Maricaulis maris: one gene and its partners. The main gene of each other region encodes a partner of the protein of the gene in region 3 in a complex. Links are inferred from orthologs where the notes say so. Each region holds a gene or a part of one and is shown on either strand. Other genes may lie near its edges.

Region 1 (4,287 bases), 1.5 Mb from region 3 along the record:
GAACCTCAATCTTCTGGGCGCGCGCGAGCCGGAAATCTACGGCGCACTCACCCTGGGCGAGATTGAACAGGCTTGCGCGGCACATGCGCGTGACTTGGGGTTCGACATCGTCTTTCGGCAGTCCAATCATGAAGGCGAGCTGATTGACTGGCTGCATGACGCAAACGTCAATGCGAGTGCAGTTGTTTTCAACCCGGCTGCATTTACCCATACATCGGTCGCTTTGCATGACGCCGTTCGCGCTATAGAACCTCCCGTCATCGAAGTTCACTTGAGTCAGACTGCAGCACGCGAAGCCTTCCGGCATCATTCTTACATCGCCCCTGCGGCGCGTGGATCGATTACCGGTCTCGGGCTGCAGAGTTATCTTCTGGGCATCACCGCCGCTGTCTCCTGTCTCGGCAACTGACGGAACCAAAGGTCTTACATCATGAGTTCTGATTCCCGATCCAGCTCCCCGATCAGCGCCGATCTCGTTCGCGAGCTCGCCGACATCCTTCGTGACACCGACCTGTCGGAAATCGAAGTCGAACGCGGTGACTTGCGTCTGAAGATTGCGCGTCAGGTCACGGCAGCGCCGGTCGTGCATGCGGTCGCCGCTCCGGCCCCGGCTGCAGCCCCGGCCGCTGCGCCGGCTGTGACGGCTGCGGCGCCGGCCGCGCCGGCCGACAATCCGGACGCCGTCAAATCGCCGATGGTGGGCACGGCCTACCTGAAGCCGAACCCGGATGCGTCTGACTTCGTGAAGGTCGGCGATCAGGTGAAGAAGGGCGATACCATCCTGCTGATCGAAGCGATGAAAACCTTCAACCCGATTACCGCGGAGAAATCCGGGACGGTGACGGAAGTCCTCGTCGCGGATGGCCAGCCGGTGGAATACGGCGAACCCCTCTTCGTCCTGTCCTGACGCGACCAGCAAGGCGAGCGACGACATGTTCGACAAGATCCTGATCGCCAATCGCGGCGAAATTGCCCTTCGCGTTCACCGCGCCTGCCGGGAGATGGGCATCCGCACGGTTGCGGTGCATTCCGAGGCCGACGCCAACGCCATGCATGTGCGCCTGGCCGATGAGAGCGTCTGTATCGGACCACCGCCGGCCAACAAGTCCTACCTCAACATCCCGGCCATCATCACGGCTGCCGAAGTGACCGGCGCCCAGGCGATCCACCCAGGTTATGGCTTCCTGTCGGAAAATGCCCGTTTCGCCGAGATCGTCGAAGCGCACGGCCTCGCCTTCATTGGCCCGACGCCGGCGCACATCCGCATGATGGGCGACAAGATCACCGCCAAACAGGCGGTCATGGATGCCGGCATTCCGGTCGTTCCGGGCTCCGAGGGCGGCGTCGAGACCTACGAGGACGCGGTCCCGATTGCCGAGTCCATTGGCTACCCGGTTCTGATCAAGGCGGCCTCGGGCGGCGGTGGTCGCGGCATGAAGGTTGCCGAGACAGCCGAAAAGCTCAAGGAAGCCATGGAAACGGCCTCGGCCGAAGCATTGGCGGCCTTCGGTGACGGCACCGTCTATATCGAGAAATATCTCGGTCGGCCGCGCCATATCGAGATCCAGATACTCGCCGACACGCATGGCAATGTGGTGCATCTGGGTGAGCGCGATTGCTCCCTGCAACGGCGCCACCAGAAGATCCTCGAGGAAGCCCCTTCACCGGCCCTCAATGACGAAGACCGCAAGAAGATCGGTGAGGTTGTCCGCAAGGCGATCGAGGCGATCGGCTATCGCGGCGTCGGGACCATCGAATTCCTGTGGGAGAACGGGGAATTCTATTTCATCGAGATGAATACCCGCCTGCAGGTCGAACACCCGGTCACCGAAATGATCACCGGCATCGACCTGGTGCGCGAGCAGATCCGCGTCGCCGACGGTCAGCCGCTCGATATCAAGCAGAGCGACGTCAAGTTTGACGGCTGGGCGATCGAGTGCCGGATCAATGCCGAGAACGCCCGGACATTTGCGCCGTCACCCGGCCTGGTCACGGACTTTCACGCGCCCGGCGGCCTTGGTGTCCGCCTCGATTCCGCCCTTTATGCCGGCTATGCCATCCCGCCTTACTATGACAGCTTGATCGGCAAGCTGATCGTCCACGGTCGGACCCGTCACGAGGCGCTTCTGCGCCTGCGCCGGGCCCTGGAGGAAATGGTGGTTGGCGGTGTGCAGACCACGATCCCGATCTTCCTCGAATTGCTTGAGGAACCGGATTTCGTGAGCGGCAATTATCACATCCGCTGGCTGGAAGACTGGTTGGCAAGCCGCGAGGACTGATCCCGCCCGCCAGCCAGCCGGAAGCAGGAGTTGGCATGCGCGGCTTCGGCCCACAGGAATTGCTCAACTGCTATGCGCGCGGTGTCTTCCCGATGGCGGAAGGCCGTGACGATCCGCGCATATACCTGCTCGATCCGGACGAGCGCGGCATCATCCCGCTCGATGATTTCCATGCCTCACGCAGTCTGCGCAAAGCCGTGCGTCAGGACCTGTACCGGGTCACCGTGAACCAGGCGTTTGAGGCCGTGGTCGAGGGCTGCGCAAAGCCCGCTCCGGGCCGCGAGGAGACCTGGATCAATGAGGCGATCATCCGCCTTTATTCAAGCCTGCACGAGGCTGGCTACGCCCATTCGGTGGAGTGCTGGTCCGGCGCCGATCTCGTCGGCGGCCTGTATGGGGTATCACTCGGGGCGGCGTTCTTCGGCGAGAGCATGTTTTCGCGTCGCCGCGATGCCTCCAAGATCGCGCTGGTCCATTTGATCGCGCGGCTGCGGGCCGGCGGCTACAGTCTGCTGGATACGCAATTCACCACCGAACACTTGGAAAGCCTCGGGGCCATCACGATCCCGCGCAGCGCCTATCGCGAGCGCCTCGCCGATGCCCTGATTTTCGAGGCCGACTTCGATGCCCTGCCGGAAAACGTCTCCGGCCGTCAGGCCCTGCAGTCGATCACCCAGACATCATAGACCGCATGTTCGAGCGGGTTCTGGGCCGGGCGCGATGCGAACATCCAGCCTGAAAAGATCTGCTCACCCTCGACATCGACACCAAAGCCGTCGGTCCGGCGATCATTGATCTGCAGGAAAGCATAGGTTTCCGGCGTCTCTTCCGGCGGGCGCTTGCGGCAGTATTGCGCGGTGATCGACAGCGCGCCGAACTGCACCGTGTCGCCGATGGCGACCTCGAAGTCGCGCGTGCGGGCGGTCACCTTGTCGAGCCCGCGCAGCACGACGATGCTGCCCGGCTGCGAGGACAGCGGACCGCGCTCTGCCGTGTTGTCGGGATCATCCCGGCGCAGGAGATCAGAAGTCTCGTCCGCAGACACAGACGAGCCGGAACCCGTGCTGTCCTGCGCCCAAACGGGGGCAGCCAGACCGAGCGCAACAATCAAGGCAAGTATGGAAGTTTTCATGGCAGCCACCCTGTCGCGGGATTGTGACGCGGTAAAGGCGAATTATGCCTCGTCCGGAGACCAGGCCTCGTAATCGCCCGTTGTCGACTGGCGACGGTCGCTGACGGCAAGCGAGCCGGTCGGGCGATAGGCGTGGACGGTGCCGGTGAGATTGGGATGGTGATCCTTCTCCCAGGACTGGCGGAAGAGCGGCGCGTCTGTGGGCACCTCGTCAAAGGTGTGGTGCAGCCAGCCATGCCAGTCGGACGGGACCCGCGAGGCGTCGGCATAGCCCTTGTAGATAACCCAACGGCGCTTCTGGCCCTGGCCATCCGGTCCGGTCTCGCCGGCTTCCTCGAAATAGCGATTGCCATATTCGTCCGAGCCAACCTGCTTGGCGCCGCGCATGCGCAGCGTCAGGAAGGTTCCCGGCGTGGCGTCTTTCCACCACACAAACAGCTTTGAGATCAGTCCGAACATTGTCAGCGGCTCCGAGTCGGTCGAGGCAGGCTTGGCCTATATGCCCCCGCGCGGCGGGCGGGTCCAGTGTTGAACGCGGCGGGTTTCAGGTCGCCGGGTCGGCGCGGTACACTTTGTGTTCGCCCGAGCGATTCGGGACATGAGAGGACAGTCGCATGCAGGTCTTCGGTCGCATTGCTGATTTCATCGCCGAGACAGCGTCCGCGGGCGCGACGGATACCCACGAGCTTGCCGAGTTTGACGGCGATCGCGATGCGGCGATGCCCGGGGAGCGCGACGTTACGACGCCGGCCGGGTGGAGCCTGACCGCCGCCCAGGGCCTTGCTGACCTGCTCACCACACCGCGGCCGCTGGCCACCAGCCCGCGCAAGGGCGCCAAGAGCTTCAGCAAGCTGACCCCGTCATGCGCCGACGGCG
Region 2 (4,322 bases), 2.3 Mb from region 3 along the record:
TTATAATGGATTAACGGCAAATATCGCATTCAAAACAAATACGGTTTTCCGCGGTAAAACTTATGGCGACGAGATGGGGTTAATTGATTCAAATTTGCACAAAAAAATTAACCGCAAATTTGGGACACTGGCACAGATGAAGTGTTCAATTTTATAACACAATTTCTCATATAGGCACAGAATGTAAAAGCGGACATCCTCGAAACCCTATAATCAACAAAGAAAAATAATAGATCCTCGAATTCAATTAATAGGATATTTGAGATTTTTCTTTTAGCGATATAGGGGAATTTCATTGTTTAATTTTGTCGGCATAAATCCCGCAATAGGAGTATTTTTACTTGTTGTAAATGTTAACGGAATCTCCTCTCCCTGTTAAAATCCTGATTTTATTAAAATTGGAGATAAATGGCCCGGCATCGATCGGCATCTGGCCTCACCGTTGCAGTTCACATCCCGAACAACAGATATCCGGGAGCGGACCATGAACATCGCACATTATATAATAGGAGCCGCTACCAGCCTGGCTCTGGTCGGCCCGGCCTTCGCGCAAACAAACAGCTTTGGCGCGCCGCAAACCCAGCCATACGGCACCACATTCTCGCAAAGTGCACAGCCATATCAGCCCGCAGGGCGAGACGAGAACGGTAACCGGATCATTATCAACGGCCAGTTGATGGGATCCGGCGCCAGCAACAACCCGGCCCGCACCCGCGCAGGCCTCGCCAGTCGAAGCGGCTCCACGCTTCCAATGGGCGGAACGCTGAGCCGGGCGGGCACGACAGCCGTCAGCATCGGCAATAGCGTCTCGATTTCCGGGACCGTGGCCAGCACCATCATCATCAACCAGACCAACAACAGCTCGCAGACCGTCAATGTGAACGGCACGCCCCAGACGAGAGGCCGATAGAATGCGTCGCTTTGCCCTGCCGCTCATCGCAGCCCTATTGCTGCCTGCCTGCTCGACGACGCAGGATCCGGACGCCCCGGTCGCGTATGTCGCGCCTCTGACGGGGAGCCCGGTCGTCCAGTCCCGGAGCGTCTATACTGAAGCCCTGCACTGCTTGGCCGACCATGCCCGGTCGCAGAACTATGCCGCGCCAAGGCTGGCCGTCGGACATATCTCCGACTTGACAGGTGCGGAGGACTACCTCTCCGGTCGCCGCCTGACCCAGGGCGCCACACTGATGGCAATAACCGCCGCATCAGAGGCCGGCATGCGTCTGGTGGAGCGCTTCGACATGGGCGTCGTGCAGGTCGAGCTCGATTATGCCCAGAGCGGCCTGGTCCGGGATGCGCCCAATGTTCTTCGCACGGTCCAGCGCGGACAGATGGAGGGCGCAGACCTCTACCTGGTTGGCGGAATTACCGAGTTCAATCCAAATATTCGCTCGAGCGGAACCAACGCCTTTGCCAATACCACCAGCCAGACCGGCGGCGCGCTGGCTTTTGGCGGCAGCGAGTACATCGTCGATGTCGGAATTGACCTGCGCCTGATTGACGTTCGCTCCACCGAGGTCCTCGCGGTCCGCTCCCTGCGCAAGCAGATCCGTGGACAGGAAGTCGAAGCTGGTGTCTATGCCTTCCTGGACGGGACGGTCCTGGATATTGGCGGGGGCGAACGCGCGCTGGAACCTGTTCAGACCGCCGTCCGGAGCATGATCGACCGCGCGGTCTTCGAGTTCATGGCGATGCTCTACGACCTTGAATCCGGTTCCTGCATCGATGGCCAACCAGCCTTGGCCCGTCAACAAACGGCGCAGATCCGGCCTGCTCCGACGGCGACTCTGGTGCAGGAAGCGCTACCCGAACAGCCTCAGGCTCTGGCAAGTAACGCCCGGAGCGAGATCCCGAGGAACCCGATACCGCCATCCCGCTTGCCGCCGACGAATGGTTATGGCCTGCATATCGCCTCAGAGCTGACGGTCTGGAACGTCAATCGTGAGTGGCGCGAGCTGCGCGCGATCTATGCCGACCTGTTGGCCGGACGCGCCGGACGCGTCCTGCGGGTCGAACAAGGTCATGGCGGTGCCGAATTCCACCTTCTGGCCGGGAGCTGGCAGACCGAAAGCGAGGCCGTGGCAACTTGCGAGGCGATCCGTCAGCGCGGTGGTACCTGCGCCGTCGCCCCGTTCGACGGGCAACCGGTCATGCGGGGCTGATCCCTCAGGCGCCCGGCAGGGTCCGGCCAATGGCCAGAAAGCGCTCGCGGCGCTGCTGGCGCAGGGCCTTGGCGTCCATCTGCTCGAGCTGCCCGAGGTGCTTTTCGATGGCATTGCCGACCGAGGTCATCGTGGCCGCGGCATGCCGATGGGCCCCGCCAATCGGTTCCGGAATGACCTGGTCGACGATCTTCATGGCCAGCAGATCCGGCGCGGTCACTTTCATGGCGACAGCGGCGTCCTTGGATCGCTTCATGGCCAGCAGATCCGGCGCGGTCACTTTCATGGCGACAGCGGCGTCCTTGGATCGGGCCGAATCCTTCCACAGGATGGAGGCGCAGCCTTCCGGCGAGATCACCGAATAGATCGAATGTTCCAGCATCATCACGACATTGGCGCTGGCCAGGGCCACGGCACCGCCGGACCCGCCTTCACCGGTAATGGTGGAGATCAGCGGCGTGCCGAGCGTCAGGCAGCGTTCGGTGGAGCGCGCGATGGCCTCGGACTGGCCGCGCTCTTCCGCGCCAAGCCCGGGATAGGCACCGGCGGTATCCACGAAGGTAAGAACCGGCAGGTTGAACTTTTCGGCCAAATCCATCAGGCGGATCGCCTTGCGATAGCCTTCCGGGCGCGCCATGCCGAAATTGTGCTTGATGCGGGTTTCGGTATCGTGGCCCTTCTCATGGCCGATCACGACCACGGAGCGACCGCGGAAGCGGCCCAGGCCACCGACGATGGCGGCATCCTCGGAGAAGCGGCGATCGCCGCACAATTCCTCGAAATCCTCGATCAGCGCCTTGCGGTAATCACGGAAATGAGGGCGCTCGGGGTGACGAGCCACCAGCGTCTTGCGCCAGGGGTCGAGCTTGGAATAGAGCGCGGCAAGCTGTTCGCTCGCCTTCTGACGCAAGCGCGCCGTCTCTTCAGCCGTGTCCGGAGAGTCTTCACCCGCAAGGGATTCGAGCTCTTCGATCTTGGCTTCAAGCTCGGCCAGCGGCCGTTCGAAATCGAGATAGGTACGAGTGGGGTCGGACATGCCCTGCCAACGCCTGTGATCACAAAAGCGGAGGGCAACCTAACCACCCCGCCCCGGTGTCACAAGCCTCAAAAGCCGCGCGTGCGCATCGGTCAACCGGAAGGGTCGTCACCATCGCGACGGGCGAGCGGGTGTGCCGACTGGACGAGGGATTTCAGCCTCTCGTCAAGCACATGCGTATAAATCTGCGTGGTCGAGACATCGGCATGACCCAGCAGCATCTGGACACTGCGCAGATCAGCGCCCCGGGCCAGCAGGTGTGTGGCAAAGGCATGGCGCAGCACGTGCGGCGAGACCTTCGCCGGATCGAGACCTGCCGCGACAGTCAGCTCACCGAGTATCTGGGCAAAGCGCTCGCGGGTGAGATGACCGGTCTTGGCGGTGCGGGAGGGAAAGAGGAAACGCGCGGCCTTGCCGCCCCGCGTCTTGTCGGCTGGCAGGTGAGCCTCACGCACGGCCTTGTAGGCCGACACCGCCTCCAGGGCAGCCTCGGTCAGGGGCACCAGTCGCTCACGCCCGCCCTTGCCGGTGATCTGGATACAGCGTTCGGCCTGCACGAAAGCCCCCAGCGGCAGGGACACAAGCTCGGTCACGCGAAGCCCGCCGGCATAGAGCAGCTCCATCAAGGCGCGGGTGCGCAGACCGGCCGGACCCGGCAGTGTGGTCGCCGCGTCAAACAGCGCATCGACATCGGCCTCGGAGAGAATCTTGGGCAGCGAACGGCCCTGCTTCGGCGCCCGCAGAGGCGTGGCGGGATTGTCGTCGCGGACCCCGTCCGACAGCAGGAAGCGGTAAAAGCGCTTGATCGCGGACAGGCGGCGCGCAGCCGTCGAGGCCGCCAAACCGTCGGCCGCAAACCCGGCCAGCACGGCTTCGAGGTCCGGTGTGGTGGCCGCATCCAGCCCCTGGCCGCGGGCCGCCAGACGACCGGCGACATCGTCAAGATCGCGGCGATAGGCATCGAGTGTGTTGGCGGCGGCCCCGCGTTCGGCAGCCATCATGTCGAGAAAGAGCGCGATCAGGGCGCCATCGCCATTGCGTCCGCCCCGAGAGGTTAGACTCACCGCGCCCTCGCGATCACCCGCTCCAGCACCAGGGCCAGCGCATGCCGACGCAGGCCGGCG
Region 3 (3,402 bases):
CGCCTTCTTCAAGGAGAGTGGAAAAGGCTATCAGACGCGCATGAATGCCGTTCTGCGGGCGTTTGTGGATGCGAAGAAGAAGCGGGCGTGAGTGGGACTGTGACGCCGCAAGTCGTGATTAAGTCAGACTGCGCACGCTGCGGCGAAGATGTGTCAGTAGTGACACGCGTGTCGGGAGCAACATTGTGATCGGAGCGATTGTTATGACCAGCGCGCTCGGCCTCTCAAGCCAGGACTTTGAGAGTTCGATTGTGTTGATGGGAGGGTATCTGCCAACTCCAGCACACGTCGTATTTGGCCCCGACAACTCGGCCTCGATTGATCTGACGGGCACACTCAATCAACGGTTGATGATGCTGGGTCGACCTGAACCTGGCGTCATTGAGTTCCACATGGACCATTTGATCGCAGACCAGTGGCGCGTAGGGGAATCGGACGAGAACCTGCTCAAAGCCGTTAGACGCACACCAGACACGGGATGCGAAGAAGTCTTGCGGCTGGACCTGACGCGCGAAGGCGGTCTTCTCTGGCTGGACTACACGCTTAATCGCTCCCCAACCTGCCCGACCTCCAACCTTTGACGGGACAAGAATGACCAACCGCCTCACCACCCGTTTCGCGGAACTGTCCGCCTATAATCGTGCCGGATTTGTCGCCTACATGATGGCGGGCGATGGCGACAGCCAAGCGCTCCTGAACACGCTGCCGTCTGCCGGGGCCGATGTGATCGAGCTGGGCATGCCGTTCACCGATCCGGCAGCCGATGGTCCGGCGATTCAGGCTTCGGCGCTGCGAGCGCTGGAGGCGGGAATGACGCTGAAGGGCACGCTCGCCCAGGCTGCCGAATTCCGCAAGCGCGACACGGAAACGCCGCTGGTCCTGATGGGCTACGCCAACCCGATCTTTTCCATGGGCTGGGAGGCCTTCGCCAAGGCCGCGGCCAAGTCTGGCGTCGACGGTCTGATCTGCGTCGACATTCCGCCGGAGGAAGACACCGAGCTGCGCACCGCGCTCAACAAGCAGGACATCGCCCTGATCCGCCTGGCGACGCCGACCACGGATGATGACCGTCTGGCGACCGTGGTCGCCAATACGTCGGGCTTCGTTTATTACGTCTCCACGACAGGGGTGACCGGGGCCGGAACCGGCGTGGTCACCGAGGTTGGCGCTGCCGTCGACCGGGTCAAGGCCGCTTCGGGCCTTCCGGTCGCCGTCGGCTTTGGTGTTCGCGAGCCGGAACAGGCTGCGGCGATTGCCAAGCGGGCTGATGCTGTCGTGGTCGGATCGGCCATTGTCGACGCCATGCATGAGGGCGGCGTTGACGGGGCAACCGGCCTGGTGAAACGTCTGTCGTCGGCGGTCCATACCGCGCGGCGCCAGGGATAAGCGGCCAGCTGGCCGGAACGATTACGGGACCGACACGCATGACCGAAAAGTCGAATGGTTTGAACTGGCTGTCCAAGATCACGCCGCCGGGCATGTCGAAGATCTTTTCCAAGCGCGACACGCCGGACAATCTCTGGGTCAAATGCCCGATCTCCGAGGAGATGGTCTTCCACAAGGATCTGGAAGCCGGCCTCTTCGTGACGCCGGCCGGTCACCACATGCGGATCGCGCCAGCCTATCGCTTCCAGTTCACTTTCGACGGCGAGTACACCGAGATCGAAACCCCGGTCGTGGTCAAGGATCCGCTCAAATTCCGTGACGACAAACCCTACACGACCAAGCTGGCCGCAGCCCGCAAGAAGACCGGGCGCGATGACGCCATGGCGATTGCGACCGGCCAGATCGGCGGGCTTGACGCCGTTGTGCTGGTGCAGAATTTTGCCTTCATGGGCGGCTCGCTCGGCATGGCAGCCGGCGAGAGCTTCATCAAGGCGGCTGAGACCGCGATCGCCCGGAAGGCGCCGATGATCGTCTTCACGGCCGCTGGTGGCGCCCGCATGCAGGAAGGCGCGCTGTCTCTGATGCAGATGCCGCGGACCACGCTGGCGGTCGAGATGCTGCGCGAGGCCGGCCTGCCCTATATCGTCGTTCTGACGGACCCGACCACCGGCGGTGTGACCGCGTCCTACGCCATGCTGGGTGATGTCCACATCGCCGAGCCGGGGGCCCTGATCGGCTTTGCCGGACCGCGCGTTATCGAGCAGACCATCCGCGAGAAACTGCCGGAAGGCTTCCAGCGCGCCGAATACCTGCTGGAAAAGGGCATGGTCGACAAAGTCGTGCATCGTGCCGACCTTCCCGCTACATTGGCCCGTCTCCTGAGGGTCATGATGAAAAAGCCGGGCACGTCCATTCCTGCCTCCCTGGCACCGCCGCCAGCCGATCATGTGGTGAGCGACGGGGGAAGCCATTAGCACGCGTCGACAAGCACTCGATGACGCGCTGGCGCGCCTTGCACGCCTGCATCCCCAAAAAATTGACCTCTCCCTGGGCCGCCTCCAGCGGCTTTTGGCAGCGCTTGGCTCGCCGCAGGACAATCTCCCGCCAACCATCCATGTCGCCGGCACCAACGGGAAGGGCTCGATCTGCGCCTTCCTCGCCGAGATGGCCCGCGCCAAGGGCGAGCGGGTGCATATCTATACCTCGCCGCACCTGGTCAATTTCAACGAGCGCATCCTGCTCGACAGCAAGCCGGCCGATGACCACACCCTGATCGAAGCCTTCGCCCGCTGCGAGGCGGCCAATTTCGGCGAACCGATCACCTTCTTCGAGATCACCACCGCCGCGGCCTTCCTGCTGTTCTCGGAGCACCCGGCCGACCGGCTGATCCTCGAGGTCGGCATGGGCGGACGCCTGGACGCAACCAATGTCATCGCCAGACCGGCCCTGTCGGTGATCACACCGGTCAGTCTCGACCACCAGGAATTCCTCGGCCGTGAACTCGCCGATATTGCCCGCATCAAGGCCGGCATCTGCAAGTTCGGGGTCCCGACGGTCGTCGCCAACCAGTGCGCCGTCTCCGAGGCGGCCATTCTCGATGAAGCGCAGAAGGTCGGCGCACCAACCTATGTCTGGGGCCGCGACTATAACGCCTACATGCAGCACGGACGACTGGTCTTCGAGAACGAGACCCAGGTCTGGGACCTGCCGGCGCCGGGCCTTCTGGGCCCCCATCAGGTACTCAATGCCGGTGCGGCTGCAGCCTGCGCGGCGGTCCTGCAATGGCCCGAAGACGCGGTCGCCAAGGGTATCGGTGACGCTCGCTGGCCGGGTCGCCTGCAGCGCCTCACAACTGGACCGATCGGCGACCTCGCCCGCCAAGCCGATGCCGAACTCTGGCTCGACAGCGGCCATAACGAGGCGGCCGCCAAGGCGCTTTCCCACGCCCTGGCGGACATGGACGAGCGCGATGACCGCCCCCTCGTCATCATCGCCGGCTTCTCGCCGGACAAGGAT

Evidence for each region. The genes of interacting proteins can lie anywhere in the genome.
Region 1: the proteins of accD (region 3) and accC are in contact, whole or in part, in a solved structure (PDB 8UXZ), measured with the Escherichia coli proteins. The link is inferred for Maricaulis maris from one-to-one orthologs.
Region 2: the proteins of accD (region 3) and AAA969_RS11425 are in contact, whole or in part, in a solved structure (PDB 8UXZ), measured with the Escherichia coli proteins. The link is inferred for Maricaulis maris from one-to-one orthologs.

Annotation. Positions count from the first base shown.
Region 1 is NZ_AP027270.1:1,669,615-1,673,901, forward strand. The notes cover bases 246-3,105. They hold accC (acetyl-CoA carboxylase biotin carboxylase subunit), read left to right. Parts: upstream 246-932; coding sequence 933-2,279; downstream 2,280-3,105. Other genes in these bases: aroQ (type II 3-dehydroquinate dehydratase), read left to right, coding at 246-409; accB (acetyl-CoA carboxylase biotin carboxyl carrier protein), read left to right, coding at 431-907; aat (leucyl/phenylalanyl-tRNA--protein transferase), read left to right, coding at 2,315-2,965; AAA969_RS07790 (DUF2155 domain-containing protein), read right to left, coding at 2,932-3,105. Also shown: more of aroQ, read left to right, coding at 1-245; more of AAA969_RS07790, read right to left, coding at 3,106-3,411; AAA969_RS07795 (NADH:ubiquinone oxidoreductase subunit NDUFA12), read right to left, coding at 3,454-3,870; AAA969_RS07800 (hypothetical protein), read left to right, coding at 4,026-4,287. UniProt on the Escherichia coli protein: This protein is a component of the acetyl coenzyme A carboxylase complex; first, biotin carboxylase catalyzes the carboxylation of the carrier protein and then the transcarboxylase transfers the carboxyl group to form malonyl-CoA.
Region 2 is NZ_AP027270.1:2,406,228-2,410,549, forward strand. Bases 1,183-4,077 are described here. They hold AAA969_RS11425 (acetyl-CoA carboxylase carboxyltransferase subunit alpha), read right to left. Parts: upstream 3,199-4,077; coding sequence 2,167-3,198; downstream 1,183-2,166. Other genes in these bases: AAA969_RS11420 (CsgG/HfaB family protein), read left to right, coding at 1,183-2,162; AAA969_RS11430 (site-specific tyrosine recombinase XerD), read right to left, coding at 3,291-4,077. Outside these bases: AAA969_RS11415 (hypothetical protein), read left to right, coding at 485-910; more of AAA969_RS11420, read left to right, coding at 912-1,182; more of AAA969_RS11430, read right to left, coding at 4,078-4,262; AAA969_RS11435 (hypothetical protein), read right to left, coding at 4,259-4,322. UniProt on the Escherichia coli protein: Component of the acetyl coenzyme A carboxylase (ACC) complex. First, biotin carboxylase catalyzes the carboxylation of biotin on its carrier protein (BCCP) and then the CO(2) group is transferred by the carboxyltransferase to acetyl-CoA to form malonyl-CoA.
Region 3 is NZ_AP027270.1:132,606-136,007, reverse strand. What follows is about bases 470-3,402. They hold accD (acetyl-CoA carboxylase, carboxyltransferase subunit beta), read left to right. Parts: upstream 470-1,445; coding sequence 1,446-2,360; downstream 2,361-3,402. Other genes in these bases: AAA969_RS00650 (folylpolyglutamate synthase/dihydrofolate synthase family protein), read left to right, coding at 2,356-3,402; trpA (tryptophan synthase subunit alpha), read left to right, coding at 592-1,386; AAA969_RS00665 (hypothetical protein), read left to right, coding at 470-581. Also shown: AAA969_RS00670 (BrnA antitoxin family protein), read left to right, coding at 1-91; more of AAA969_RS00665, read left to right, coding at 204-469.